4 regions of the Sinorhizobium arboris LMG 14919 genome follow, and region 2 is predicted to be linked to each of the others. Evidence: predicted binding sites of a transcription regulator. Region 2 holds the regulator's gene; each other region holds the start of a gene.
The links. Region 2 encodes PhoB, which activates phosphate uptake and scavenging genes when phosphate is short. Its sites were predicted from a motif close to TGTCATNNANCTGTCAT; they were not measured.
Positions count from the first base shown of each region.

Region 1: the regulator PhoB is predicted to act here: its motif matches at 5,793-5,809, upstream of phnF (phosphonate metabolism transcriptional regulator PhnF).
Region 3: the regulator PhoB is predicted to act here: its motif matches at 3,067-3,083, upstream of SINAR_RS0127960 (DUF47 domain-containing protein).
Region 4: the regulator PhoB is predicted to act here: its motif matches at 3,440-3,456, upstream of SINAR_RS0116105 (esterase-like activity of phytase family protein).

Region 1 covers NZ_KE386497.1:270,629-278,095, forward strand. Annotated here, with positions in the region: gene SINAR_RS0130135 (alkaline phosphatase family protein) at 1-546, opposite strand, end outside; gene SINAR_RS0130140 (alpha-D-ribose 1-methylphosphonate 5-triphosphate diphosphatase) at 628-1,770, opposite strand; gene SINAR_RS0130145 (alpha-D-ribose 1-methylphosphonate 5-phosphate C-P-lyase PhnJ) at 1,874-2,746, opposite strand; gene SINAR_RS0130150 (carbon-phosphorus lyase complex subunit) at 2,743-3,849, opposite strand; gene phnH (phosphonate C-P lyase system protein PhnH) at 3,850-4,455, opposite strand; gene phnG (phosphonate C-P lyase system protein PhnG) at 4,452-4,907, opposite strand; gene phnF (phosphonate metabolism transcriptional regulator PhnF) at 5,043-5,744, opposite strand; gene SINAR_RS0130170 (ABC transporter ATP-binding protein) at 5,878-6,861, opposite strand; gene SINAR_RS0130175 (ABC transporter ATP-binding protein) at 6,903-7,467, opposite strand, start outside.
Region 2 covers NZ_ATYB01000014.1:225,769-233,235, forward strand. Annotated here, with positions in the region: gene pstA (phosphate ABC transporter permease PstA) at 1-1,257, shown strand, start outside; gene pstB (phosphate ABC transporter ATP-binding protein PstB) at 1,271-2,086, shown strand; gene phoU (phosphate signaling complex protein PhoU) at 2,172-2,885, shown strand; gene phoB (phosphate regulon transcriptional regulator PhoB) at 2,997-3,680, shown strand; gene SINAR_RS0112190 (GcrA family cell cycle regulator) at 3,898-4,419, opposite strand; gene SINAR_RS0112195 (aspartate aminotransferase family protein) at 4,831-6,030, shown strand; gene argF (ornithine carbamoyltransferase) at 6,105-7,016, shown strand.
Region 3 covers NZ_ATYB01000014.1:3,486,658-3,494,124, forward strand. Annotated here, with positions in the region: gene SINAR_RS0127945 (DUF2182 domain-containing protein) at 1-641, opposite strand, end outside; gene SINAR_RS0127950 (DUF1326 domain-containing protein) at 646-1,281, opposite strand; gene SINAR_RS0127955 (inorganic phosphate transporter) at 1,395-2,399, opposite strand; gene SINAR_RS0127960 (DUF47 domain-containing protein) at 2,399-3,043, opposite strand; gene recF (DNA replication/repair protein RecF) at 3,283-4,407, shown strand; gene SINAR_RS0127970 (molybdopterin-synthase adenylyltransferase MoeB) at 4,434-5,210, shown strand; gene SINAR_RS0127975 (GNAT family N-acetyltransferase) at 5,218-5,688, shown strand; gene SINAR_RS0127980 (TonB-dependent receptor) at 5,878-7,467, shown strand, end outside.
Region 4 covers NZ_ATYB01000014.1:1,038,362-1,045,828, forward strand. Annotated here, with positions in the region: gene lon (endopeptidase La) at 394-2,814, shown strand; gene hupB (DNA-binding protein HupB) at 3,036-3,308, shown strand; gene SINAR_RS0116105 (esterase-like activity of phytase family protein) at 3,545-5,740, shown strand; gene SINAR_RS0116110 (MarR family winged helix-turn-helix transcriptional regulator) at 5,817-6,290, opposite strand; gene SINAR_RS0116120 (metallophosphoesterase family protein) at 6,542-7,467, shown strand, end outside.

The sequences.
Region 1 (7,467 bases), on a different contig from region 2:
AACCATTAACTGATCACCCACAAAGAAGGTCGTAGCCCGGAACGCTGCACCCGTCGTAACAGCACCAGGTTCTTCCACGGCCAGCGGAAGACCTTCCAGCCTGCTTTTGGGATCCTTCACATTCAATAGGTAGGTGCTCAGGTCGGACTTCTTCAAGAATCCGGAACCCCTCAGCCAGCAGGGTGGAACGTATACAGAAGTGTGCTCGGGTCGGATGAGAGCGTGACCGACACATGCCACGTCGAGACCTGCCTCGGATGCACGCTGCGCGATTGTTCGGGTCATTACGTCCTGAGCCTGTGGCGGTTCGAACCGGCCGTCCACCAGAATTCGGTTGCCGAAAATGCCATGCGCCTCTGTGCAGTCACCGGTGACGATGGATGCTCGACCTGGCATCGACATCGCGGGCATAGGGGAGCTCAGGCGCTCCACCAGAAAACCTCTATCGGCCAGTGCCGACAGGTTTGGCAAGCTCTTGCGGTTACTTGCAAAGTAATCTGAGCTGATGCCATCGATCATGATCATAAAGACTTTTTTGCGCTGCATGTTCTTCTCCACTCCAACAATCGGCCGCGGTGAATTGGTTCGTCGTGCCGGGTTCAACTTTGCTAGGATCGTTCCGGGAGGTCAGTAAACCTGGCGTCCCTGGCACCAGACTCCGCGAACAATCGGTTTGCCGTCGGCGATAGCCACTCGGATCAGATCGCCCCGACGGCCAGCCTCGATTGCACCGCGATCATGCAGCCCAAGTGCGGTAGCGGGGTTCGTCGAGATGATGCGAACGGCAGCCGGGAGATCGAGTCCAATGGTGTCGACGAGCTGGAACGCTGCGGACAACAAGCTGCCCGGGACGTAATCCGAAGCGAGAATGTCCAGTAGGCCCTCGCGAGCAAGCTCTACTGCAGAGACATTCCCGGAGTGCGATCCGCCTCGAACGACGTTCGGACCGCCCATCAGGATCGACATGCCAGCCGCCCTTGCGGCTTGCGCGGCTCGTAAGGTCGTCGGGAACTCTGAGATCGAGACTCCGAGGGTTTTTGCCTCAGCGACATGCTCGACCGTTTCGTCGTCATGGCTTGCTGTGACGAGCTGGCGACGCAGTGCGTGTTCTGCGATGAACCTTCGGTGCCGTGGCCCAAGCTCTTCCGAGGCGGCGCGCCATTCGTCGATCTGCCGATCGAGATTTTCGGCGGTAAGGCCATAGTCGGCGAATTGCTCTCGACGGAACTTTACCAGATCCGCCGCCTGACGATGACCTGGCGCGTGATCCATGATCGAGATGAGCTTGACAAGCGGACTGTCGATCGAACCAGAGAAGTACTGCAGAACATCCCGGTCGGTCGTTTCGCAGCGCAGGTGCAGAAAGTGGTCTGCGCGAAGCAGGCCGTTGTTCTTGGCGGCGGATATGCCGGTGACACTCGGTTCGAGGAGCTTGTTCCTCTCCGGCTTTCGTACGGTCGAGCCGACGCAGAGCGCGTCGAGCACGGTCGTGATGCCACCCGCTACGACCAAGGCGTCGTGAGCGAGTAGGGCGAGTTGCACGTCCCACCTGACGCCCGGTCGTGGTGAAAGATGGCGCTCAAGGTTGTCGGTATGCAGATCCACGATCCCCGGTACCAAGTAATCGCCTTCCACGTCGATTGCATCACTGGCCAAACTCGGACCAGCGGAGACGTCGGAAATGAGCCCATGTGTTAAACTGACACTGCCGCTCACCATTTCGCCAGGAAGAACGATCCTGGCGTTCTTGAAAGAGATCTTGTCACTCATGTTGCCTCGGTATGTTTGAGCTCGCTGAAAGCGAGCTGCGTTCGGATGTAGAATCTTGCTGGCGGGAAGCTCCTTTGGAGGGCTTCGTTTTCTGCACCGTCGCTTATGAAGCTGGTCTTTCGTGCTGTCGGCTTGCGCAGTAGTCGGTGTCGGAGCAGACGAACATCCGCTGCCCCTTGTCATCCATGACGATCTCGTCGAGGTAGCTTTCAGTCGCCCCGCAAATTGAGCAGGATTGCGTCCATCGCTGCACACGGAAGGGGTGGTCCTTGAAATCGAGGCTGCGGACATCCGTATAGGGCGGAACGGCGTATATCCGCTTTTCGCGGCCGGCGCCGTAAAGCTGGATTGCAGGGCTGTTCGAGATCTTTGGATTGTCGAACTTCGGAATGGGCGATGGCGACATGAGATGCCGCCTATTCGTCATCACCGGGTAGCTGTTGGTCGTGGCGATATGGCCAAAACGGGCGATGTCCTCGTAAAGCTGAACGCTCATCAGACCGTATTCCGCGTAAGCATGCATTTTTCGTGTTTCGGATTCCCTCGGCTCCAATCGTCGCAACGCCTCGGGCGACGGCACCTGATAGACAAGGATCTGCCCTTCTTTCAGCGAGGTTTCGGGCACACGGTGGCGGGTCTGGATGATGGTGGCCGCACCGGTCTGTTCGGTCGTTGCGACGCCAGCAACGCGCTTGAAGAAGCGACGGATGGATACGGCGTTCGTCGCATCGTCCGCACCCTGGTCGATCACTTTAAGCGTGTCGTCGGGTCCGATGACACTTGCCGTCACCTGGATGCCTCCGGTACCCCACCCATAGGCCAGAGGCATCTCGCGGCTGCCAAACGGAACTTGGAGGCCAGGAACAGCGATCGCTTTCAGGATGCATCGACGGATCATCCGTTTGGACTGCTCGTCGAGATAGGCGAAATTATAGGCCTGTCGGCGGCCGGTCACGCTGTCACGACTTTCCGTCATTCTGCAGCCTCCTTTTTGCGGCCGCCGCTTTGCTCCTCACGCAACTGCCGTATGAATTGCAGGTCGCCTTGAAAATCGACGTAGTGCGGTAGCGTGAGATGTGAGACGAAGCCGCCGGCCTCCAGATTGTCGGTATGCGTTAGAACGAACTCTTCATGCTGGACGGGATAGCGTGCTTCCTCGCCATATTCGCGACAACGCAATGCTCGATCGACGATCGCCATCCCCATCGCCTTGCGCTCACTCTTCCCGAACGAAAGGCCATAACCACGGGTGAAGCGCGCAGGCTCGTCTTCCGAGCCTCCGAAGAGGTCCAGCATCTGGCATTCCGTGACCATGATGTCTCCGATGGAAACCGCAAAGCCGAGTTCCTCGGGGACTATTTCAACGGTGACTTCACCAACCCGGGTCTCCCCGACATAGGGATGCGCTGCGCCGTAACCCCGCAGGGCGGAATAGGCCAAACCGACCACGAAGCCCTCGTCGCCGCGGGCCAGGTTCTGTAAGCGCTGATCACGCCCGGCGGGCAGCGATTGAGGTTCTCGTGTGAGATCGAAAACCGGTGAGGATAGTTCTGGCTCGGGCAACTCCGCCTCGATCAGGCCCTCTTCGGAGATGCTGTCGAAGGCTCGAGGAACATCGCGGTCGAGAGGTTGCGCTGCGACGTTAGCTTTCAGTCCCGCGTCGTCAGCATTGTCGAGAAGGTCAAAATCAAGAAGCCGGTGGGTGTACTCGTAGGTTGAACCAAGCACCTGACCTGCGGGAATGTCCTTGAAAGTGGCAGAGATGCGCCGCTCGATCGCCATTTGCGCGGTGTCGAGCGGATTTGACACCGCAAAGCGCGCCAAGGTCGTGCGGTAGGCCCGGAGAAGAAAAATCGCCTCAACGGCGTCTCCTTGCGCCTGCTTCAAGGCAAGGGCTGCAAGCTCCCTGTCGTAGACGGAGCCCTCGCACATCACCCGGTCCACTGCCAGACCAAATTGCTCCGAGATTTGCCGAACCGTTAACTCGGGAACCGAAGGGTCTCCGCGCCGATCTTCGGCGATCAAACGATGCGAAGCTTCGATCGCTTGTTCGCCTCCCTTCACAGCAACGTATGCCATCTAACACTCCACTGAAATGCTGCGGGGCAGAGCCACCACCGCTCTGTCGGATGTGAACAAGACATCGACGCCGAGTGGATAGAGTTCGTGATTGCCCTGCCATTCCTCCCAGAACCAAGCCGGAAGGCCGTCGATCGTCATCGCGATGTCGTGCTGGATGCCTGGACCCGACCAGCGAACGGCAGGCCCGCCCGTGAACGACGGCACCTGGATGAGAACTGTTGTTGATCGCTGCGGCTCGAGTTCCGTTCCAACCCTGAAATGCGTCAAGCGTGGCATCCGCGCTGGATCGGTGACGACGGCGAACGCCGACGCCTCGACCGCTCCGGTAAATGGAACGCCACAGTGGAACCCGAGAAAGTCGCGAACGGACTTCTGGTCGGACGCGGGGTCGAGCCAGATCGGGGTGTCGAAATCTGCCAGCGTAAGGCAAACCGATATGGCGGCCGGTCCGAGCGGACCTATTGCCGGTGCTTCACAGGACAGCTGCTGGATCCGTCCGACATAGGCACAAGCATCCAGGATGCGCCGAAACGTATCCTGGCTGTCGAAAACGGGATTTGCAAAACCGGGCTCGATCCCGGCCTTGTCCATAACCTCGATCATTCCGGACTCATGCCTCGCGTCATTGCAAAGAAATTGACTTTTGTGGAAGCCGCCTTGCGGCTCTTGAGCTCACGTCGAGCCGCTTGCGCCTGTCCCATCTTGACGACGAACTGGAGAGCACTGGCGGCTTTCTCATCTGCCCTTCGCAGCACGGCATCGAAGATTGCGGCCAGTTCCGCACGACGCCGGTCACGACCAAGGATGAAAGCGAATCCGGTCGTTCCATCCGACATCTTGAGTGCGCATCGCGTCATCGTGACCTCGCCCAGATTGAACAGCGAGCCTGTTCCGCCAGCACGCCCGCGCACGAGAGCCAGACCGCTTTCCGGCATCCGCAACCATCTGAAATCCAAATCTACTGCGAGGTCGGCGTAAGCCAGCTCAAGTTCCTCGCGGCTCGCTCGTGCAAGAATGGCCATCCATCGCTGCCGTTGTTCAATTTCATGTCGCACTGTCGTTCACTGCCTCGATTTTCCGAAGTGAGTCACCTAGACATCTAGGTAACTCGGGCGTCATAAACTTCTATCGCAACAGTTTCATGACGATCTGCGGCTTTTGGGGGCGGGTTTCCCCCAAAAAGCTCGCGGCTAGCCTTCAGCTTCGATGAGATATTCGTATCTGTCGCTTCGGATGACGCTGAGCGCGTATTTTATCGGCAGGCCGTCTGGATTGACGTCGACATTTGTCTCAAAAAGGACTGGGCTGGACGACGATATCCGCAGCAGTTGAGCCTCCTGCGGCGTGGGCCTGCGCGCGGTTATCCGGGTCCATTTTCTTCTGTATTCGGTGACACCGCAGCGCTTTAGCGCGGCGGTGAAGGAGTTCAGCCCTTCGAACGCAGTCGCGAGACCCGGAACCCGATCGAGAGGGAAATACGAAGATCCTGTGGCCAAAGGCCAGTCATTGATAAACGAAATCGACCTGACTTCGGTGACCAGCGCGGAGGGCGCAACGCCCAAGTGCTTCGCAATATCCGCTTCGACGGAGCCATGGTTGATTGACAGGATTTCTCGCTTTACCGCCTTGTTCTGGCCGAGGAGTTTGTAAGTGAACCTCGGATCCTTATCCAACCGGTGAGAGATGAAATCCTCGGCAACGAAGGTCCCTACCCCATGCTGAACCCGAAGAGCCCCTTCGGATTCGAGCGCTTTGATCGCATTGCGCACTGTATGGCGGTTGACGCCAAAGCGCTCCGCCAGGACGAGATCGCCCGGCAGCCGCCCGTCCTCGAAGGCACCGGCATCGATGTCGCTGAGGATAGAAGAGCGAACCATTTCCCAACGCTTCATTGCTCACCACGTATCTGCTGGAATTCACTCACAAACTTTGTCCCGCTAATGACAGATAAATCATATGCAGGGATACCGAAAAGCGGCCGATCGGGAAATGGAGTACATGGATATTATCTCGACGAGAGTGAGTCTAACGGTGTATGCATGCGGTCCAGTGCCCTGGACCGACTTGCCGAAGGCTTGGCGCGATTTGTGAACATTCCGGGCTGGCGAGAGAGCATCGCGTTCTGAAGACGCAGCCGGAGGGAGGTGTAACAGCGCTTGGAATTTCGCCTTTAAGGACTGCCCGTGGTTTGCGAAGGCTTGGATGGCCGACGGGTAGCGCCGAAACAAGGGCTTCGGTGTAAGGATGAGCGGGCGCACTCCGAAACGTCGCGGGCGGAGCAACCTCAACGATCTTCCCGAGATACATGACGATTACGCGATCAGCGATATGGCTGATAACCCGCAGATCATGCGAGATGAACAGGATCGTAAGCGCTAGTTTATCCTTGAGATTAAGAAGCAGATTTACGATCTGAGCTTGCACCGACACGTCAAGAGCCGACACTGGTTCATCGGCGACGATGAAGTCTGGATCAGTGGCTAACGCTCTAGCGATGGCAATCCTCTGACGTTGCCCGCCACTGAATGCGTGCGGATGACGGAAGGCGTGTGCGCGAGATAGTCCGACTTGCTCCAAGAGTTCGCCGACCCGATCAGTCCGCGCCTGCTTTGTCAGATGACCATGATGGATGGACAGAGGTTCACCGACGGCTTCCCCGACAGTCATTCGGGGATTGAGGCTGCTAAAGGGATCCTGAAATATCATCTGCATGTGCCGCCGGAAGGAGCGCATTTCGGGCGGCGACAATGTAGCGAGGTCGACCCCGTTAAATCGTGTCTGGCCCGAACTCGGCTCCACAAGCCGCAGCAAGCTTCGACCCAAAGTCGTCTTGCCTGATCCGGACTCGCCCACCAGGCCGACGATTTCGCCGGCGGCGATCGAAAGTGATATCCCGTCAACGGCCTTTATGGTCCGTCTTGGACTGAACGGCGAGAAGGAGCGCAGCGGTAGATGCACGCGAAGATCTTTCACCTCGAGCAAAGAGGTTTCTGGAGCACGGCTCGACATTTCGTCGATTTCCCGGGTGCTAAGAAGGCTAACATGAGCATTCATACGAGAACCTCCGGCTTTGCAGTGGCAGCTTCGATCTGGCGCCATTGGAGACAACGAATCCTGTGTCCGCCAACGTCTTCAAGTTCCGGCATCCTGTTGAAGCAATCGCGGGCGGCATACCTGCATCGCGGATGAAATGAGCATCCACTGGCGAGGTTTGCGAGATCCGGAGGGCTGCCGGCTACGGCAGATAGCCGGCGCGACGATCCGGCGTCGGAATTCAGGCCGGGGCGCGCGCTCAGCAAGGCTCGCGTATAGGGCATGCGGGGGTTGTCGAATATCTCGGTCACTCCGCCTTCCTCGACGACCCTGCCGGCGTACATAACCAAAACCCGGTCAGCGATTTCTGCGACAACGCTGAGGTCGTGCGTGATGAACAGCAGCGCCATTCCTGTTTCCCTCTGCAGATCGTGAAGGAGACCGAGAATTTGTGATTGGACGGTTGCATCAAGCGCTGTGGTCGGTTCATCGGCAATGAGCAAACTGGGACGACAAGAAAGCGCGATCGCAATCATTGCTCTTTGCCGCATGCCGCCGGAGAGCTGATGCGGATAATCGTCG
Region 2 (7,467 bases):
GGCATCAAGCGCCGCTATGCCGCGGAGCGCCGTTTCCGTGCCTTCGGAATCGGTGCCATCGCCATCGGTCTTTTCTTTCTTGCGGTTCTCCTCTGGAGCGTCGTTTCGAAGGGCTACACCGCCTTCCAGCAGACGACGATCACGCTGCCGATCGAGTTCTCCGAGAAGGTGATCGATCCGAAAAACGAACGGGCGACCGATCCGAAGCAGCTCTACACCGCCAATTATCCGCTGCTCGTGCGCGAAGCTCTGGTAAAGCAGCTCGGCATCGATCCGACGAAGCGGCCGCTGGTGAAACAGGCGAGCGATATGGTCTCCGCCAGCGCCCGGACGCAACTGCGTGACATCGTCGTCGCCGATCAGTCGGTCATCGGCAGGACGATCCCCGTCACGCTGCTTGCCGATGCGAACATCGACTCCGCCTTCAAGGGCCAGATCGACCTTTCGGTCGACGAATCCAAACGCAAGGTGAAGGACGAGCAGGTCGCGTGGATGAATCAGCTTGCCGAGGCCGGCGTGCTCAAGAAGAGCTTCAACACCGGTATCTTCACCTTCGGCGCATCGAGCCGACCTGAAGCGTCGGGTGTCGGCGTCGCCCTTCTCGGTTCGTTCTATATGATGCTGATCGTCCTCGTGCTGTCGTTGCCGATCGGCGTTGCCGCCTCCATCTATCTTGAGGAATTCGCACCGAAAAACCGGCTCACGGATCTGATCGAGGTGAACATCAACAACCTGGCGGCCGTACCGTCCATCGTCTACGGTCTCCTCGGGCTTGCCGTTTTCGTCAATTTTGCGGGCATGCCGCGCTCGGCGGCGCTCGTCGGCGGGTTCGTGCTGACGCTGATGACCCTTCCGACGATCATCATTGCTACGCGGGCGGCCTTGAAGGCGGTGCCTCCGTCGATCCGCTCCGCCGCGCTCGGCCTTGGCGCATCGAAGATGCAGACCATCTTCCATCACGTGCTGCCGCTTGCCATGCCCGGCATCCTGACCGGCACGATCATCGGCCTCGCCCATGCGCTGGGCGAGACGGCGCCGCTGCTTCTGATCGGCATGGTCGCCTTCGTGGTCGACTTTCCGGGGTCGCCCCTCGAGCCGTCCACGGCGCTGCCGGTACAAATCTACATGTGGGCCAACGAGGCCGAGCGTGCCTTCGTTGAGCGTACCTCGGGAGCGATCATCATTCTCTTGATCTTTCTCATCGTCATGAATCTCGGGGCAATTCTCTTGCGGCGTCGCTTTGAGCGCCGCTGGTAGTGGGGTAAGGACTATGAACATCATGTCGGAAGCTGCAGTCGAAGAGGCTCTTGACCAGAAAATGAACACGGTGCCTTACAAGATGATCGGCAAGGATGTGTCGGTCTACTACGGCGAGAAGCGCGCGCTTTTCGACGTGAACCTCAACATCCGCGAGAATACGGTCACGGCGTTGATCGGTCCCTCCGGTTGCGGCAAATCGACGTTCCTGCGCACTTTGAACCGGATGAACGACACGATCGAGAACTGCCGCGTGACCGGCAGGATCACGCTGGACGAAGACGACATCTACGATCCGTCGATCGACGTGGTGGAACTGCGTGCCCGCGTCGGCATGGTGTTCCAGAAACCCAATCCGTTTCCGAAATCGATCTACGACAACGTCTCCTACGGTCCGCGCATCCATGGTCTGGCACGCACCAAGGCCGAACTGGACGAGGTCGTGGAAACCAGCCTGCAGAAGGCCGGACTCTGGAACGAAGTGAAGGATCGGCTGCAGGAGCCGGGCACCGGCCTTTCCGGCGGCCAGCAGCAGCGCCTCTGCATCGCCCGCGCCGTCGCGGTCAGCCCTGAGGTCATCCTGATGGACGAACCCTGCTCGGCACTCGACCCCATTGCGACCGCGAAGGTCGAGGAACTCATCCACGAATTGCGGGCAAATTTCACGATCGTGATCGTCACCCACTCGATGCAGCAGGCGGCGCGTGTTTCGCAGCGCACGGCCATGTTCCATCTCGGCAATCTCGTCGAGGAGAACGATACCGACAAAATGTTCACCAACCCGGACGATCAGCGCACCCAGGACTACATCATGGGCCGCTTCGGCTGATGGCGGAGGGGCGCGCTTTTCCGCCCCTCCCGGTTTAAGATCGACCGAGCCCGTTCAGAACAGCGCGTGTCCCGAGGAAACGAATATGTCTCACGCACACATCATGTCCGCCTTCGACGAAGAGTTGAAATATCTGACGCGACGCATCTCCGAGATGGGGGGGCTTGCCGAGCAGATGGTTGCGGACTCCGTCCGCGCTCTCGTCAATTCCGATCTTGCCCTGGCCCAGAAGGTGATCTCCGATGACGCGATTCTGGACGACGCGGAGCGCCAGATTGGCGAGAAGGCGATCGTCACCATTGCCAAACGCCAGCCTATGGCGTCGGATCTCCGCGAGATCATGGGTTCGATCCGTATCGCGGCCGACCTGGAGCGCGTGGGCGACCTCGGCAAGAACACGGCAAAGCGCGTGATCGCCGTTGCGGGGTCCGGCATCCCGCGCAAGCTCGCGCGCGGCCTCGAACACCTGGCCGAGCTCGCGCTCGTTCAGTTGAAGGAGGTCCTGGACGTTTACGCCTCGCGCTCACCTGAAAAGGCGAACAGCATTCGCGAGCGCGATGAAGAGATCGACGCGATCTACACTTCGCTGTTCCGGGAATTGCTGACCTATATGATGGAAGACCCGCGCAACATCACGCCGTGCACGCATCTTCTCTTCTGCGCCAAGAACATCGAGCGTATCGGCGATCACGCGACCAACATCGCGGAAACGATCTACTACATGGCGACAGGCGCCCAACCGCAGGGCGAACGGCCGAAGGACGACATGACGTCGACATTGGGTTCCGTGACGGACTGAAATCGCACGGCATCCGGTGCCTACGCAGAATTTTGTTCCGGCCGCCCTGGCGCGGCCTATACCAGGCGCGGCGGCATGACGGTCGTCGTGCGTAGGAAGGAGTCCTACTGAATGTTGCCGAAGATTGCCGTAGTCGAAGACGAGGAAGCCCTGAGCGTTCTCCTGCGCTACAATCTCGAGGCGGAAGGCTTCGAGGTGGATACGATCCTTCGCGGCGACGAGGCGGAAATCCGCCTGCAGGAGCGCCTGCCCGATCTTCTCATTCTCGATTGGATGCTGCCCGGAGTTTCCGGCATCGAGCTCTGCCGCAGGTTGCGCCAGCGGCCGGAAACGGAACGGTTGCCGATCATCATGCTGACGGCGCGCGGCGAGGAAAGCGAACGGGTGCGGGGCCTTGCCACCGGCGCCGACGATTACGTGGTCAAGCCCTTCTCGACGCCGGAACTGATGGCGAGGGTCAAGGCGATGCTCCGGCGAGCGAAGCCGGAGGTCCTGTCGACGCTCCTGCGCTGCGGCGACATCGAGCTCGACCGGGAGACGCACCGGGTCCATCGCCGCAGCCGTGAAGTGCGCCTGGGCCCTACGGAGTTCCGGCTTCTGGAATTCCTCATGTCCTCACCGGGACGCGTCTTTTCCCGTTCGCAACTTCTGGACGGCGTCTGGGGACATGACATCTATGTCGACGAACGGACCGTGGACGTCCATGTCGGACGTCTGCGCAAGGCGCTGAACTTCTCCAACATGCCGGACGTCATCCGGACGGTGCGCGGCGCGGGCTATTCGCTGGAAAGCTGAGGACTGTGCGTCCAATGTCGCCCGTGCCGGCTTGCGACATGGCAAGAAAAAGGGGCCCTTCCGGCCCCATTTTGTTCGTTGTCGAGTGCGCCTGGGAGCGGTCCACTGCTTCATTGAAGCGGCGAAACGCTCTGATGCATTGAACTAAACTGCGCACTTCGCACGGAAACCGTTACGTTCATGATTTCAGGTCGACCAGACCTAAAATCATCGTGATCTAGCGCATGCGCCGGCGCTCGGCGGAGGGTTGGTAGGCGAGCCGGGCGTGATAGGTGCAATAGGGAGAGGCTTCCGGAGATTCGTTGCCGCAGAAGTGGAACTCTTCCTTGAGCGGATCGCCGATCGGCCACTTGCAGGTGCGTTCGGTAAGCTCGGTGAGTTCCAGCCGCCGCGACATCGGCACGACGATGTTGCTGTCGAGTTCCATTTCCTGGTCGATCGCCAGGTCGACTGCGATCTCTTCCTTGAGCGCTGTCGCGCCGGCAGTCCGGGTCACGGTGCGCGTTACCGAACGCGCGGCGTAGTTCGGTGCGCGTGGCGCGGAGGTCGCCCGTTTGGGGCGGGCAGCAGCGGTCGCATTTCCGCCGGCCTTGGCGCGACCGGGCAGGCTCAGGCGGTGAACCTTGCCGATGACCGCGTTGCGACTGACGCCGCCCAACTGCGCCGCGATCTGGCTGGCGCTCAGGCCCTCCGACCACAGCTTCTTCAGTTTCTCGACCCGCTCGTCAGTCCAGTTCATCTCTGCACTCCCCGTTCTCGGCGTTGGGATGGCGGAATCCGTCACCGCTCCCCGGGAAAAGCCCGAAGATTCAACGCGATAATACTTTTGGTGACTAGGTCCGCCGCATGCGTCTAGTAATTGAATATTAACCTACCGGCAGGGTGACTCCGTGGCAAGAGTCGCCGGAATCGCGCCGAATCGATTTCGTGGTTTTCCCCAACTTGCTGTCGGAGCGTTGCATTTTTGCAAGTCCCAAGGCGCGATTTTTTCACGGTTCGGAATCGGTATCTGCAAGCGCCTGCAAACCTTGGTTTTGTTGACATTGCGGTGCGAAATGGGAATAGTGCCTCTCGCCGCCGCGAGGCGGCATTTTTGATTTTTACCGGGCCGAAGAACCCGAGCTGCTGCCGGAATGAAGGAGAGTTCGACATGACCGCAACCACGCCGCTTTACGACACCTATCTGCGCGCGCCGTTGCGTTTCGAGCGAGGTGAAGGCGTTTGGCTGATCGCCGACGATGGCACCCGCTATCTCGACTTCGCAGCCGGTGTCGCCGTGAACTCACTCGGCCACGCTCATCCGCATCTCGTCGAAGCCCTGAAGGCGCAGGCCGACAAGGTCTGGCATTTGTCCAATCTCTACGAGATTCCGGGGCAGGAAAGCCTTGCGCGGCGGCTGACCCAGGTCACCTTCGCCGACCGTGTGTTCTTCACCAATTCGGGTGCGGAGGCGCTCGAATGCGCGATCAAGACCGCACGGCGCTATCATTTCGCCAAGGGGCACGTGGAGAAATTCCACATCATTACCTTCGAAGGCGCTTTCCATGGTCGCACGCTCGCGACGATCGCCGCCGGCGGGCAACAGAAATACATCGAAGGCTTCGGACCGAAGGCGCCGGGCTTCTATCAGGTTCCCTTCGGCGACATCGCGGCAGTCAAGAACGCGATCAATGACGAAACCGCAGCGATCCTCGTGGAGCCGATCCAGGGCGAGGGCGGTATTCGGCTGGCATCGAAGGAGTTCATGCAGGGACTGCGCGAACTCTGCGACGAGTTCGGCCTGCTTCTGATCCTCGACGAGGTCCAGTCCGGGGTCGGGCGCACCGGCAAGCTCTTCGCCCATGAATGGGCAGGTATCACGCCGGATATCATGGCGGTCGCCAAGGGCATCGGCGGCGGTTTTCCGCTCGGCGCCTGCCTTGCGACTGAAGCGGCGGCCGCCGGCATGGTGGCGGGCACGCACGGTTCGACCTATGGCGGCAACCCGCTGGCCGTGGCGGTCGGAAACGCCGTGCTCGACGTGGTTCTTGCCGAAGGCTTTCTCGATCAGGTGCGCGAGGTGGCTCTCGTCTTCCGTCAGGGGCTTGCTTCGCTGAAGGACCGTTTTCCGGATGTGATCGAGGAAATCCGCGGCGACGGGCTGATGCTCGGCATCAAGGCGAAGGTGCCCTCGGCGGACCTGTTGAAGGCAGTTCGCGCCGAGAAACTGCTCGCCGTTCCGGCCGGCGAAAACGTGTTGCGCCTGTTGCCGCCGCTGATCACCACCGCCGCCGAGGCGCGCGAAGGTCTGGCGCGGCTCGAGCGCGCCGCGGAAGCGGTGCGCGGGAAGAGCGGCAACGCCGCGGCTTGAGCGCCCGAACGCTTCGGTTCGAACCGACCCGAGCGGGATCGACAAACGGATTCTACGACAGGACAAAAGGCAGCATGACCAGACACTTCCTCGATCTCTCAGCCATGACGGCCACCGACCTCAGGACCATCATCGACGATGCCCGCGTCCGCAAGTCGGCGACCAAGGCAGGGACCGCCGAGAAGCCGCTTGCCGGCAAGATGCTTGCGATGATCTTCGAGAAACCGTCCACCCGCACGCGCGTTTCCTTCGATGTCGGCATGCGCCAGCTTGGCGGCGAGACGCTGTTTCTGTCGGGCACCGAAATGCAGCTCGGCCGAGCGGAGACGATCGGCGACACGGCGAAGGTACTGTCGCGCTACGTCGATGCGATCATGATCCGCACGACCGACCACCGCCGGCTGTTGGAGATGGCAGAGCATGCGACCGTGCCCGTCATCAACGGGCTCACCGACGATACGCATCCCTGCCAGATCATGGCCGATATTTTGACCTTCGAGGAGCACCGGGGCCCGGTCAAAGGCAAGACGATCGCCTGGACCGGCGACGGCAACAACGTGCTCCACTCGCTGATCGAAGGTTCGGCGCGTTTCGGCTACCGCATGAACATGGCCGTGCCGCTGGGCTCCGAACCGCACGACAAGTTCCTGAACTGGGCGCGCAACAACGGAGCCGAGGTCCTGCTCAGCCACGAGCCGGAGCAGGCGGTTGCCGGTGCCCACTGCGTCGTCACGGACACCTGGATTTCGATGAACCAGGAGCATCGCGCCCGCGGGCACAACGTCTTCCAGCCATATCAGGTCAACGGCGCGCTGATGAAGCACGCGGCGCCGGACGCCCTGTTCATGCATTGCCTTCCGGCGCACCGCGGGGAGGAAGTAACAGATGAGGTCATTGACGGTCCCCAATCCGTGGTCTTCGACGAGGCCGAGAACCGGCTGCACGCGCAGAAGTCGATCCTCGCCTGGTGCATGGGCGTGGTCTGAGGGGTAGAGGCGGGCAGTGCCTGGGCGTCACTTGAAATCGGCTCCATACGACACGATCTACTGCATGTTTCTTCGAATCCTAGCCGATTCAGGGACAAAGCATGCAGCAGGTCAAAGTGCTACAGCGATCTTTGCGCGTCGGACAGGATGCGCGGCGTTGTAGGGAGCGGGCGCTCCGATCTTCAAATCGGTCAGCCGCCCACGCCGGGCATCGCCCACCTGGAAACTCAAGGCGTTTCCAGGCTCGTGCCGGCGGAGAAATTCGTCCATGACGGGATCAAATGGAATGGCGGACGGTTGTACCGGTGCCCGCCGGTGCACTTGGGCGGCCGTGCCGACACGAAGGGGAAGCGAGCGGTTTCCGTGCGCATCCCGTAAAGAGTTTTTTGGAAAGGTCATGACCACAATCCCGGATTGACGCAATCCGGACGATCATGGTCGAGGCAAGGAG
Region 3 (7,467 bases), 3.3 Mb from region 2:
TGTCGCTGCAGGAAGACGACCGGCGTCTGGCATTGGCTGAGGCAGGCATCCTTGAGCGGCGTCCATTGGTAAAGGCCGGCGATCGTCAGCGCGACACCGCTGAAGACGCGGCTGGCGCTTGCCAGCGACGGCGTCAGCAGAGTCCCCTCCATGAGCCATTGTCCAAGCGTCGCGACAAGCGCAAAGCCCGCCCAGGCAAGAAGATAACCGCCGGCAAAGAAACCGGTCGCGGCGAAGGGCTTGCCCTCCTTCCGGCTCTGCCGGCCGATCCGGGCATAGAGCAGGATCATAGGCGCTGCCGAAGGCAGCATCATGCCGACCATCATTACGGTCCACATGGTTAGGGTGACGCCGGCCTCGACGGCACTCCAGGGGCGCGGCGAGATGCCGAGGAAGGCGTCGAGCGGATCGGCTCCGCCGCCGTGCCCCATTCCCATCCCCATCCCGTCCATTTCCATGGCAGGATCCATCTCCATGCCCGCCCCCATGCCGGACCCGGACATGCTCATGCCATCCATGTCCATGGTGGCGGCGAGCCATAGAGTGTAGATCCACGCGATCGCCGCCAATGCTGCGAGGGACGCTGCCACGATTGCGCGATCCCGTCGCAGCAAGCTTTCGAGCGCGGTGTCGGCCGGCATGGCGTCAGTGAACCACGCCGCTTCCGGTCATGTGCAGTCTGGCGAAGTGGGCGTGCGAATCCGCCAGCGAAAGTGCTAACGGCCCGCTCGTCTCGGCCCAGCCGCGCCCCACCTCGCAGCGGTCGTATTCGAAACCGTGCGGAAGGTTGATGCGGGCGCGGTGCTCCTCACCGGTCACCGGATTGACGATAGGCTCGCCGCGGGCCTCGATCCAGCCCGGAATATTGACACGCGCCGAGCGCTTCTCGATGTCGATCTCGAAATCGATCGGCGCGAAAACCGGATCGTGGAAGGTCTCGAAAGTCGTCGCGAAGACCTGGAAGAAGGTGGCGCCCGGCTCGGTGTCCTGACCGCTCATGATCCGCAGCAGCGCCTCCCGCTGTTCGTCGGAGGCGCGCTCGTCGATGATCGGAACCACCGCGCCCCTGCCCTCGTGAATCGCACCGGGCCAGGATACGATCATGCCGCATCTCAGGCCGTCGAGCCGCGTTTCGCCATGATTTCCCTCGTCGATGTCGACGACGGCTATCGCGCGGCAGTACCCCTCAGTGGGTAGTGCGTTGAACTGGCACGGGCAGCCATAGGCGCAGTTGCAATGGATGAATTCGCGACCCTTGATCGTCCACTCGACGTCCGTCATCGTTTCCTCCCCAGATACGATGGAAGTTCACTCTTCCCCGGATGCAATTCCATTAGCTTGCGGAAATATACTCCCGGCCGCCGGCAAAGCCAACGGCGTGCCCGGCAAAAGCTTCAGGCGATAAGGTCAACGGCGAAATAGCAAAGCGCCGAGATCAACGCTGCCGCCGGCATGGTGATCACCCAGGCAACGACGATATTGCCGGCGAGGCCCCAGCGCACCGCGGACACGCGCCGCGCCGCCCCGACGCCGATAATCGCGCCGGTGATCGTGTGGGTGGTCGAAACCGGAATGCCGAGCCAGGTCGCGGCGAACAGCGTGATGGCGCCGCCCGTCTCGGCGCAGAAGCCCTGCATCGGGTTGAGCTTGGTGATCTTCGAGCCCATCGTGTGGACGATCCTCCAGCCGCCGAAGAGCGTGCCGAGTGCGATCGCCGCCTGGCAGGTGATGACCACCCAGAAGGGCACGTAGAATTCCGAGCCGAGATAGCCCTGCGAGAAGAGAAGCACGGCAATGATGCCCATGGTCTTCTGCGCATCGTTGCCGCCGTGGCCGAGCGAATAGAGAGAAGCGGAAACGAACTGCAGCACCCGGAAGGTGCTGTCGACGGCAAAGGGCGTCTGGCGAACGAACAGCCAGGAGACGATCAGCACCAAAAGCAGGGCCAGAACGAAGCCTATGCCCGGAGACATGACGATGGCACCGGCCGTCTTCAGGAGGCCCTGCCAGACGATGGAGCTGAAACCGGTCTTGGCGAGGCCGGCACCGACGAGGCCGCCGATGAGCGCGTGGGAGGAGCTCGACGGAATTCCGAAGATCCAGGTGGCGATGTTCCAGATAATCGCGCCCATCAGCGCCGCGAAGATCACCTGCGGCGTGACGATACCCGGATCGATGATGCCCGTCCCGAGCGTTTCGGCGACGTGCAGCCCGAAGAAGAGAAAGGCGATGAAGTTGAAGAAGGCCGCCCAGAACACCGCATATTGCGGCCGGAGTACGCGGGTCGAGACGATGGTCGCGATCGAATTGGCCGCGTCATGCAATCCGTTGAGAAAGTCGAAGAACAGCGCGACGGCGATCAGCCCGACGAGCAGCGGGAAGGCGAGCGTCGGATCCATCAGACGTTCTCGATCACGATGCCGCTGATTTCGTTCGCCACATCCTCGAAGCGGTCGACGACCTTTTCCAGTTCGCCATAGATCTCGCTGCCGATGATATAGGCCATGGGATTGGAAGCGCCGTGGCGCCGGAAGAGATCCTTCAGCCCGTGCTCGTGCAGTTCGTCGGAGCGACCCTCGACGCGCGTCACCTCCTCGGCGATGCTGCTGAGGCGATGAGCATTGGCACCGATCCGGTTGAGGAGCGGAATGGCCTCGGCAATGAGGTGAGCAGCCTCGACGACCGCCGCACCCATGGCCTGCATGCCGGGATCGAAGCTCTTCTGCTCGTAGAGCCGGATGGTCTTTACCGTCTTGTGCATCATGTCGATCGCATCGTCCATCGACTGGATGAGATCCTTGATGTCGCCACGGTCGAAGGGGGTGATGAAGCTGCGGCGAACCGCCAGCAGGACCTCGCGGGTGATTTCGTCGGCCTCGTTCTCGAGGGCGACGATGCGATCGCAATGGCTTTCGATCTCAGGCCCGCCGGCAAGCAGCGCATTCAGCGCCTCCGCCGCACCCATGACAGTGCGCGAATGATCAGCGAACAGGTCAAAAAAACGGTCTTCCCGGGGGAGGAGCTTGCGAAACAGGCCGAGCATCAGCGATCCATCCAACTGTCGATTGTCACGAAGTTGTCATATTGTACTCGCGCCCTGGGGGAAAGTTCCGGTGCAACCGAAATGAAGGGCTTTCCCACAGGGGATTCCGCGGAATGGTCCGACCCGGACACTTCACGCAGACGGTGCCGGTTGGCGAAGGAGAGGCGCTGGACGCCCTTTCGTCTTGCCTTGGCCCGGCTTTCGTCCTACCTGACGGCAACCTCGAATTCGGACCCGCAATGCCCCAGAAGGTCTTTCTCACACGCCTGAAACTGAGCGACTTCCGCAATTATGCAACGCTGGCGCTCGACCTCGATCAGCGCCATGTGGTGCTGACCGGTGAGAACGGCGCGGGCAAGACCAATCTGATGGAGGCGATCTCGTTTCTTTCACCCGGGCGGGGCTTGAGGCGTGCTGCCTATGCGGATGTCGCGCGCGTCGGCGCGCCTGATGGTTTCTCGGTCTTCGCCATCGTTCACGGCATGGAAGGGTCGGTGGAGATCGGCACGGGAACGCAAGGGACCGAGGAGGGGCAGTCACGCCGCCTGAGACTTAACGGCACTGCGGCCCGGACCGTCGACGAACTCACCGATCACCTCCGGGTCCTCTGGCTGACGCCGGCGATGGATGGCCTCTTCACCGGCCCTTCCGCCGATCGCAGGCGCTTTCTCGACCGGCTGGTATTGTCGCTCGATCCCGAGCACGGCCGGCGCGCCAGCGAGTTCGACCGCGCCATGCGCAGCCGCAACCGGCTCCTCTCGGAATTCCGGCCCGATCCCGCATGGCTGTCGGCAATCGAGCGCGAAATGGCCGGGCTCGCCATCTCCATGGCGCTCGCCCGCCAGGAGATGCTGGGTCTCCTTTCGGCTCTCGTCGAGCGAAGCCGGAGCGATGGAACCTTTCCGTCCGCAAGCCTGTCGCTCGCCGGCTTTCTCGACGACTGTGCCGGCATTCCCGCCTTCGAGCTCGAAGAGCGCTATCTGGCAATGCTTGCCGAAAGCCGCGCCCGCGATGCGGCCGCCGGCCGCACCCTGGACGGGCCGCACCGCAGCGATCTCCTGATCCGCCACCGGGAAAAGGACATCGAAGCCGAGCGTTGCTCGACCGGCGAGCAGAAGGCGCTGCTCGTCGGCCTGGTGCTCGCGCATGCGCGGCTCGTCGGCGATATGACCGGCCACGCTCCGGTGTTGCTGCTCGACGAAATCGCCGCTCATCTCGATCAGGGACGCCGCGCTGCCCTCTTCGATCTGGTCGACGGACTCGGCGGCCAGGCCTTCATGACGGGTACCGACCGGACGATGTTCGACGCGCTTGGGGAGCGCGCGCACTATCTGGCCGTTGCCAACGGCCGCGTTTCGGGGTGACATAGAGCGCCGTCCGCGAAAATAACATGGAGACGCTTATGACGACCGATGCGACGCTCGCTCCTTCGGAGATTGCGCGCTACGCACGCCACATCGTGCTGCCGGAGATCGGCGGGCCCGGGCAGCAGAAGCTCAAAGCCGCGCGGGTGCTCGTCATCGGCGCCGGCGGGCTCGGGGCGCCGGCCTTGCAATATCTCGCAGCCGCCGGCGTGGGCACGCTCGGGATCGTCGACGACGACGTGGTCTCCTTATCGAACCTGCAGCGTCAGGTGATCCACGCCACCGCCGATATCGGGCGGCCGAAAGTCGACAGCGCGGCCGCAGCGATCGACGCCCTCAACCCGCATGTGAGGGTCGTGGCGCACGCGTTCAGGCTCGGCCCCGAAAACGCCGATGCGCTCTTCCGGCAATACGATCTCGTCGTCGACGGATCGGACAATTTCGATACGCGTTATCTCGCCGCCGATACGGCCGAGGCGGCAAGCGTGGCGCTCGTCACCGGGGCCGTGGGCCGCTTCGACGGCTCCGTCACCGTGCTGAAGCCCTATGAGACCGACGCCGAGGGACACCCGAATCCCTCCTATCGCGATCTCTTCCCGGAGCCGCCGCCGCCGGGCGCCGTGCCGACCTGCGCCGAAGCCGGCGTCCTCGGCGCTCTCACCGGCGTCATTGGCACGCTGCAGGCGATGGAAGCGATCAAGCTTCTCACCGGTATCGGCGAGCCGCTCATAGGCCGTCTGCTGCTCTACGATGCGCTGGCTGCGCAGTTCAACACGATCCGCTATCGGCGCGGCACGCGTTGAGGAAGGCATGAAGACGGTCCGCATCGACGAGAGCTTCGATCGTTACGAGGAGCTGCTGTCGCTGATCCGGGCGTCCTTCGCCTATATGGACGGCCGCATCGATCCGCCCTCTTCGGCGCATTGGCTGACGGCGGCGTCCCTCAGCCGGAAGGCAAGAGACGAGATCGCCTTCGCTGCCGTCGCCGGGCGAGAGATACTGGGCTGCATCTTCTGCAGGCCGGAAGCGGAGTGTCTCTACATCGGCAAGCTCGCCGTCGCTCCGGACTTCCAGAGAAAGGGGATAGGGCGGATGCTCATGGCCGCCGCCGAGGAGACGGCTCGAAATCTGGGCCTGCCTGCGCTGAGGCTTCAGACACGCGTCGAACTCGCCGGAAATAAGGCCACTTTCGCGGCCTGGGGTTTCGCGGAGACGGCGCGAACCGCCCATCCGGGTTTCACCCGCCCGACCTCGATCGAGATGCGCAAAGTACTCAGGTAATAGCCGATTCATCTGCGAAGCTGTCCGAAATACCGGTTCTTTTTGCAGCTGCCGGTGAGTGAGTGGTCAAATATGCGATCAATATGTTGACAAATTAAGTCAAGTTATTTAACAGCCCATTGAGCCAAAGAACCAGCTCTATCCGAGACGAGCCGTTTGCTTTGGTCGTCATTCTGCGAGGGGCTTTGTATGGAACTACGTGTTGGGGTGCTGGCCGTGTTGCTGGCGACGGTAAGCCGCGCCGCATTGGCGCAAGATGCGACGGTGCTGGAGCGCATCGAGGTGAAGGCGGGCACCTCGACCGGGACGATCGGCGCCGAGCCGGAAGCCTATGCCGGGGGACAGGTGGCGCGCGGCGGCCGCGTCGGGCTTCTCGGCAACCGCGACTTCATGGACACGCCGTTCAATATTACCAGTTACACGGCGCAAACAATCGAAAACCAGGGCGCGCGAACGGCGGCTGACGTCGTGGCCAATGACCCGTCGGTCACGAGCACGCACGCCTCCGGCGGCATGCTGGACTCATTCTATGTCAGAGGCTTCCCGCTGAACGAGGGCAACTTCGGCGAGATCGCCTTCGATGGGGTATTCGGGGTCGCTCCGGCCTACCGCCTGTTCACGGACTATGCAGAGCGGGTAGAGGTGCTTAAGGGTCCGACTGCGCTTCTGTACGGCATTTCGCCGAACAGCAGCGTCGGGGGTACTATCAACATTGTCCCGAAGCGCGCGGCAGACGTCGACCTGACCCGTGTCACGACAGACTATGCCTCGGATCTCTACGGCGGCGGGCACGTCGACGTTAGCCGCCGGTTCGGCGACCAGAGGCAGTTCGGCATGCGCTTCAACGGCAGCTATCACGGCGGCGATACGGCGATCGACAACCAGTCACTGGACGTAGCGGTGGGGGCGCTGGCGCTCGATTACGAGGGCGAAGACTTCAGGGCAACGCTGGACGTCATCGGGCAGCGGCAGGATATCGACGCGCCGCTTCGCCCCTTCTTCCCCGGTGGCAGCTTTGATATTCCCGACGCGCCGGACGGTCGCTCCAACGTCCAGGAACCATGGGAGTGGGCGAAGACCGAGGACCTGTCGTGGCTGAGCCGGGTCGAATATGACGTAAGCGACGCCGTCACGATTTTCGCCGCCGCCGGCGGAGGCAATTCACGCGTCGAGCGGCTCTTCGGCACTCCCCGGCTTCTCAACGCCGCAGGCGACGTCAGCATAACGCCGGAAAACTTCATCTTCGATATCGACCGACTCACGGCGGAGACAGGCGTGCGTGCGGAGTTCGAAACGGAAGCGGTCGAACACACCGTGACGTTCCAGGTCAGCGGCCTCCGGCAGACGCTCGCGCGCGGCTCGAACTCCGGAACCGCGCAACCGACGAACCTGTACGATCCGCTTCCACGTCCCGAACAGGATGTGCCGCGACCCGGCCACGTGCCAAGGCTCTCGGAGAATACGTTCTACGGCTTCGCCCTCTCCGACACGATGTCGATGCTCGACGATCGCGTGCTGTTGACGCTCGGTGGTCGCTGGCAGCAGATCGACACCGAAAACTACAACCCCAGCACCGGCGCGATCGCTTCATTCTCCGATGAGAGCGCATTTACCCCGCTTGCCGGCATCGTCGTCAAACCATGGGAGAACGTAGCCTTCTATGCCAATTACATCGAAGGCCTCGGTGTTGGCGACACGGCACCGCAACAAGCCAGCAATGCGGGGGAAACGCTCGCTCCCTACAGGTCCAGGCAATATGAGATCGGGACCAAGATCGAC
Region 4 (7,467 bases), 810 kb from region 2:
CATGGAATGCCGTTGCGATCGTGCCGGCGAAGGGGTGGTGAAGCGGGCAGCGCAGAGCTGGCTCCGCGGGCGCCGTCCAAGTCCGTCCCCGCGAATGTTCCAGTTCAAAATCATGGTGATCGCACCAATCGATTGTTGCTAAAGTGCCGCAACAACGCGATGATGCGACGATTCAGTGGATGCGCGTTTGCGGGCCGCGACATCCCGGTCGGTCGCAAGGTTTGCAACAGCATCCGGGCTTAAGCGTCGGAGATCATCCATGAAGGCGGGGATTGCGCCGTACCTTGAAAAGGCCTCTCTTGCACTCCACTTTCATGTACGAAATGTGACAGCCGGGAGTGCCGTAGAGGCTCCCGGGAACGGGCCCGAAAATCGGGACGGAAAGGAAATGATATGACGAACAAAACGTCTCCGGCGACTGAAAGCGCGACCTATCCGGTTCTGCCGCTGCGCGACATCGTGGTCTTCCCCCACATGATCGTGCCGCTCTTCGTCGGCCGCGAGAAGTCGATCCGTGCACTCGAAGAAGTCATGGGTACCGACAAGCAGATCATGCTCGTGACCCAGATCAACGCTACGGATGACGATCCGGAACCCTCCGCCATCTACAAGGTCGGCACGATTGCCAACGTGCTGCAGCTCCTGAAGCTCCCCGACGGCACCGTGAAGGTTCTGGTCGAAGGACGGTCGCGTGCCGAGATCGAGCGCTATACGCCGCGTGACGATTTCTACGAGGCGATGGCCCATGTGCTGCCCGAGCCGGACGAGGATCCGGTCGAGATCGAGGCGCTGAGCCGTTCGGTCGTCTCCGAATTCGAGAGCTATGTGAAGCTCAACAAGAAAATTTCGCCGGAAGTGGTCGGAGTCGCGAGCCAGATCGAAGATTACTCGAAGCTTGCGGATACGGTCGCATCCCACCTGTCGATCAAGATCGTCGAGAAGCAGGAAATGCTGGAGACGACGAGCGTGAAGATGCGCCTCGAAAAGGCACTTGGCTTCATGGAAGGAGAGATCTCGGTTCTCCAGGTCGAAAAGCGCATCCGTTCGCGCGTCAAGCGCCAGATGGAGAAGACGCAGCGCGAGTATTACCTGAATGAGCAGATGAAGGCCATTCAGAAGGAGCTCGGCGACAGCGAGGACGGCCGCGACGAGATGGCCGAAATCGAAGAGCGAATCTCCAAGACGAAGCTCTCCAAGGAAGCCCGTGAAAAGGCCGATGCGGAGCTGAAGAAGCTGCGCCAGATGAGCCCGATGTCGGCGGAAGCGACCGTGGTCCGCAACTATCTCGACTGGCTGCTGGGCCTGCCCTGGGGCAAGAAGTCGAAGATCAAGACCGACCTCAATCACGCCGAAAAGGTACTGGATACCGATCACTTCGGCCTGGACAAGGTTAAAGAGCGTATCGTCGAATATCTGGCGGTGCAGGCCCGTTCGTCCAAGATCAAGGGACCGATCCTGTGCCTCGTCGGCCCTCCGGGCGTCGGCAAGACCTCGCTCGCCAAGTCGATTGCCAAGGCGACCGGCCGCGAATATATCCGTATGGCACTGGGCGGCGTTCGCGACGAGGCCGAGATTCGCGGTCACCGGCGGACCTATATCGGCTCCATGCCCGGTAAGGTCGTCCAGTCGATGAAGAAGGCGAAGAAATCCAACCCGCTCTTCCTGCTCGACGAGATCGACAAGATGGGCCAGGACTTCCGTGGGGATCCCTCTTCGGCGCTTCTTGAAGTCCTCGATCCGGAACAGAACTCGACCTTCATGGATCACTATCTTGAGGTGGAATACGACCTCTCGAACGTGATGTTCATCACTACGGCGAACACGCTCAACATTCCGGCGCCGCTGATGGACCGCATGGAAGTGATCCGCATCGCCGGCTATACCGAAGAGGAAAAGCTGGAGATTGCCAAGCGCCACCTGCTGCCGAAGGCGATCCGCGACCATGCGCTCCAGACGAACGAATTCTCCGTGACGGATGGCGCCCTGATGGCTGTCATCCAGAACTACACGCGAGAAGCGGGCGTGCGCAACTTCGAGCGCGAGCTGATGAAGCTGGCGCGCAAGGCTGTGACGGAAATCCTCAAGGGCAAGACGAAGAAGGTCGAAGTGACGGCCGAGAATATCAACGACTATCTCGGAGTGCCGCGCTTCCGCCACGGCGAAGCCGAGCGCGACGATCAGGTCGGGGTGGTCACCGGTCTCGCCTGGACCGAGGTCGGCGGCGAACTGCTGACGATCGAGGGCGTGATGATGCCCGGCAAGGGCCGCATGACGGTTACCGGCAACCTGCGTGACGTGATGAAGGAATCGATCTCGGCAGCGGCATCCTATGTCCGCTCGCGCGCAATCGATTTCGGCATCGAGCCGCCGCTGTTCGACAAGCGTGACATTCACGTCCACGTGCCGGAGGGCGCGACCCCGAAGGACGGTCCGTCCGCCGGTGTAGCCATGGCGACGGCGATCGTGTCGGTGATGACCGGCATCCCGATCTCCAAGGACGTGGCGATGACGGGCGAAATCACCCTGCGTGGCCGCGTCCTGCCGATCGGTGGGCTGAAGGAGAAGTTGCTGGCGGCTCTGCGCGGCGGCATCAAGAAGGTGCTGATCCCCGAGGAGAACGCCAAGGACCTCGCCGACATCCCTGACAACGTCAAGAACAGCCTCGAAATCATCCCCGTTTCGCGGATGGGCGAGGTGATCGCGCACGCGTTGCTGCGGCTTCCGGAGCCCATCGAATGGGATCCGGCAAGCCAGCCGGCCGCCCTGCCGTCCGTTGATTCGCAGGACGAAGCGGGCACTTCGATCGCCCACTGAGGCAGTGCAGACAGGGCGGTAAGTGTGTCCCGCTTGCGCCCTTCGGCCAGAAAAACAAGGAAGACCGGCGTTCTGCCGGTCTTTTTTGTTGTAAAAGCACGCTGCAACCCTTGCATTCCAAGGGATTAGGCGCAATTGGGAATGGCAAGACGTGGGCAATGCGCAAGCGGCCCCGCCTTATGAAGACAGTCGTTTCGAACCAGCATGAAAGGGGTGGAAACATGAACAAAAATGAGCTCGTGGCTGCCGTAGCCGACAAGGCCGGACTCTCGAAGGCAGATGCGTCTTCTGCCGTTGATGCAGTTTTTGAGACCATTCAGGGCGAACTGAAGAACGGCGGCGACATCCGCCTCGTCGGCTTCGGCAATTTCTCCGTATCGCGCCGCGAAGCCAGCAAGGGCCGCAACCCGTCGACGGGTGCGGAAGTTGACATCCCGGCACGCAACGTGCCGAAGTTCACGGCCGGCAAGGGCCTCAAGGACGCCGTCAACTGATTTACCGATTGAGCGGCGGGTGCCTCCGTCCGCTACTGGTTCATGTTCCATCTGTCGCGATACCGCCTCGGCGGCATTCGGCAGGTTGATTGAGGCCCGGTCACCCGGGCCTCTTTTCAATCCAAGGTCACTGTCATCCAGCTGTTACAGGACAGTTGCAAAAGCCTCCCGTCCGATGATTTCGGACGCGTGCGTCACGCAGAAACGCAATGGCGTGCCGCGACAAGGAGGGACAGATGAAAACATTTTCCATCACCACAGCATTGGCCGCGGCGCTTGCCGCATCGACGGCGACTGCCGTTGAAGCCGAACAGGTCTTCAACCGTATCGCATCCTTTGCGGTTGCCAGGAATTTACCCGAGGGTGCCGGGCGCAACGAGCCGACATCGGCCGAAATCATCACTGCAAGCGTTGACGGCAACACGCTGATCTATTCCGACAGTCCCGGCAAGCGCATCGGTTTCATCGACATCGCCGATGCCAAGGCGCCTAAGGCAGGCGGCATCGTCTCCTTCGAAGGAGAACCGACCTCGGTCGCGGTTGCCGGGGCCAAAGCCCTCGTCGCCGTCAACACGAGCGAAAGCTTCACCAGGCCCTCCGGCGTGCTCGCCGTCGTAGATATCGTCGGGAAAACGGTGGACGCGACCTGCGACCTCGGCGGCCAGCCGGACTCGGTGGCCGTAAACAAGGATCGGACGCTTGCGGCGATCGCGATCGAGAACGAGCGCGACGAGGACGTCGATGACGGACAGATCCCGCAGCCGCCTGCAGGCAGTCTCGCGATCCTGTCGCTGAAGGGCGGGGTCGCCGATTGCGCGACAATCAAGCATGTGACGCTGACCGGTCTCGCCGAAATCGCCGGCGACGATCCCGAGCCGGAATTCGTTGCGTTCAACGGCAAGGATGAGATTGCGCTCACGCTCCAGGAGAATAACCACATCGTCATCATCGACGGCAGATCCGCAACCGTTAAAACGCATTTCCCTGCGGGGACAGTCGATCTCGCGGGTATCGACACCAAGCGCGACGGCGCGATTGCCTTCACCGGCGAACAGGCCGGCCGAAAGCGCGAGCCTGACGCGGTCAAGTGGCTCGATGACGATCGTCTGGTCATCGCCAACGAGGGCGACTACGAGGGCGGATCCCGCGGATTCACAATCTTCGACACGACCGGGAAGGTCCTCTACGAATCCGGCGCAAGCCTCGAACATGCAATTGCTTCGATCGGTCACTATCCCGAGAAGCGCTCGTCGGCCAAGGGCATCGAGCCGGAAGGGCTGGAAACGGCGCAATTCGGCGAAGACAAGCTCTTCTTCGTTCTGTCCGAGCGTGCCTCGATCGTCGGAGTCTACAAGGATACGGGCGGCGAGCCGGAGCTTGTTCAGCTTCTGCCCTCCGGCGTTTCGCCCGAGGGCGCTGTGGCCATTCCCGGGCGCAACCTGTTCGCGACTGCCAACGAGGTCGATCTCGTCCAAGACGGCGGCGCGCGGGCGCATGTCATGATCTACGAGCGCGGGGAAGGGGAGGCTGCTTACCCGCAGATACGTTCCGCAGAGCGGGAGGGGCTGCCCATCGGCTTCGGGGCGCTTTCGGGTCTCGCGGCCGTTGCGGACAAGCCCGGCTTCCTGCATGCGGTCAATGATTCCGTCTACTCGTCGCAGCCGACCATCTACACGATCGACGCTACACGGAAGCCCGCGCTGATCACGGAAGCCCTGCCGGTCACCCGTGACGGCGCTCCCGCCCAGAAACTCGACATCGAAGGCATCGCCAATGATGGCGAAGGCGGCTTCTGGCTCGCTTCGGAGGGCAATTCCGACAAGCTCTACAGCCATGCGCTGCTCCACGTGAACGGGAAGGGCGAGATCAAGCAGGAGATCGCTCTGCCGGAAGACCTGCGCGCCAATGAGATCCGCTACGGCTTCGAAGGGGTCGCAGTCGTGGGTGAAGGGGACGAGCAGCTCCTCTGGATGGCCGTGCAGCGCGCATGGAAGGACGACGAGAAAGGCTTCGTCAAACTTGTCTCCTACAAACCTTCGAGCAAGGAATGGGGGGCGGTGCGCTACCCGCTCGAAAAGTCGGGGGAAGGCTGGGTCGGCCTGTCGGAAATCTCCGTTCATGGCGACTACGCCTATATCATCGAGCGTGACAATCTGATCGGCGAGGCAGCAAAGCTCAAGAAGCTCTACCGCGTCGCGCTTGCGGATCTGAGACCCGTGGCACTTAACGGCGAACTGCCGGTCGTGAAGAAGGAAGAGGTGCGCGACCTCATTCCGGACCTTAAGTCGCTGAACGGCTATGTCGTCGACAAGGTCGAAGGCTTTGCAGTCGACGCGGCCGGCAACGGCTATGTCGTCACCGACAATGACGGCGTCGACGATTCTTCCGGCGAGACGCTCTTCTTCTCCATAGGCGCGATGGACGCCATGTAAGCGTCCGATCCGGAGAAAACAGAAGAGGCCGGGGCATGACGCCCCGGCCTCTGCCTTCATGGAACATGAACGGCGCTCAGCGCGCGAGGGCGATCTCGGCGGCTTCCGCTTCTTCCTTGCGCTTGCGGATATCGTCGGTCTTCTCGACCAGTTTGCTGACGATCTCGTAGAGCTGGTCCAATTGCTCGTCGTCGAGCGCCGAAAAGATTTCTTCAATGAGCTGTTTGCGCGGATGCTCTGCCGCCTGAAGAACGGCCCGGCCGGTCTCGGTTATCGAGACGATCTTCGCGCGGCGATCCTCTGGGTCGGGTTTTCTCATGACCAGACGATCGCGTTCCAGCCCGTCGATCGCCTCGGTCACCGTTCGCGGAGCGAAGTTCAGCGCGCATGCTATGTCGGTGGACCGACAGGGTCCGAGCTTGCTCAGGAAGAACAGGAACTTGCTCCTGGCAAGCGATACGCCTTCCTCCGTCATGGACTCGTTCACCAGTCGATGAACGCGATGGTAGAGCTCGAACAGCTTGTCGGAAACCTCGAATGTCTTCTTCATGACCTTTAGAGTATTTATGAGGGGCCATGTGAAATGGCAGTGACCCTATTGATAGTCACAATTGCCGCATTTGTCGACAAAAACCACCTAAAACTTAGGAATGACCGCCGGCGATAGGAAGCGTTTCCTGCTCGCGCTGCCGCTGTTCGCAAAGCGAAGAGCTGCTGGCGGCACTGCGGCGTTTCCCCGCATTCAAGCATTCCGTGGATACCCGGTCCTGCGGCCATTGACGAACGAGGCGGCGCCGGGCCATGGTCCGCCCGGTCATGCCCTTCCGATTTGTCCACACTGCAGACCTCCATCTCGATTCGCCTTTGCGCAGCCTGGCACTCCGGAATGCGGAGCTCGCCGGCCTCGTTCGAAGTGCGACGCGCAATGCGCTCGTCCGTATCGTCGACCTCTGCATTGCCGAAAGCGTCGATGCGCTTTTGATCGCCGGCGATCTCTATGATGGCAGTCAGACTTCCATGAACACGGCGCTGTTCCTGGCGGGCGAGCTTCGGCGCCTCGACGAGGCCGGCATCCGGACGTTCATCATTCGCGGCAATCACGATTCCCAGTCGCAGGTGACCCGCGAGCTCACCTTGCCGCCTTCGGTGCATGTCTTTTCCGGCCGGAGCAGGGCGGTCCATGCAAAGACGCTCGCGAACGGCCGCACGGTACACATCCACGGCGTCAGCTTTGCCGATCCGCACGCGCCGGAAAGCCTGTTGCCCCAGTTCCATCCGCCGGTCGCCGGCGGCATCAATATCGGCATGCTGCATACCAGCCTCTCGGGATCCGCAGCCCACGATCCTTACGCGCCGTGCAGCGTCGCCGACCTTCAGCGGCACGGTTTCGATTACTGGGCGCTCGGCCATGTCCATCAGCGGCAGGTGCACTGCGAGAAGCCCTGCATCGTCATGGCCGGCATGCCGCAGGGCCGCGACATCAACGAAGCGGGGACGAAGGGCGTCACGGTCGTGACGATCGACGATGACGGGCTGGTTGCGCTGGAAGAAAGGCCGACGAGCACCGCGGCGTTCGAGCGACACGACATCGACGTGAGCGGGATTGCGGACTGGCGCGACATGCTGGACGCGGTGGGCCGCGAACTGACCCTCCTTCGAAAGACCATGGCGGCGGACAATCTGATCCTGAGATTGACGCTGGCCGGCGCGACGCCGCTTGCATGGCG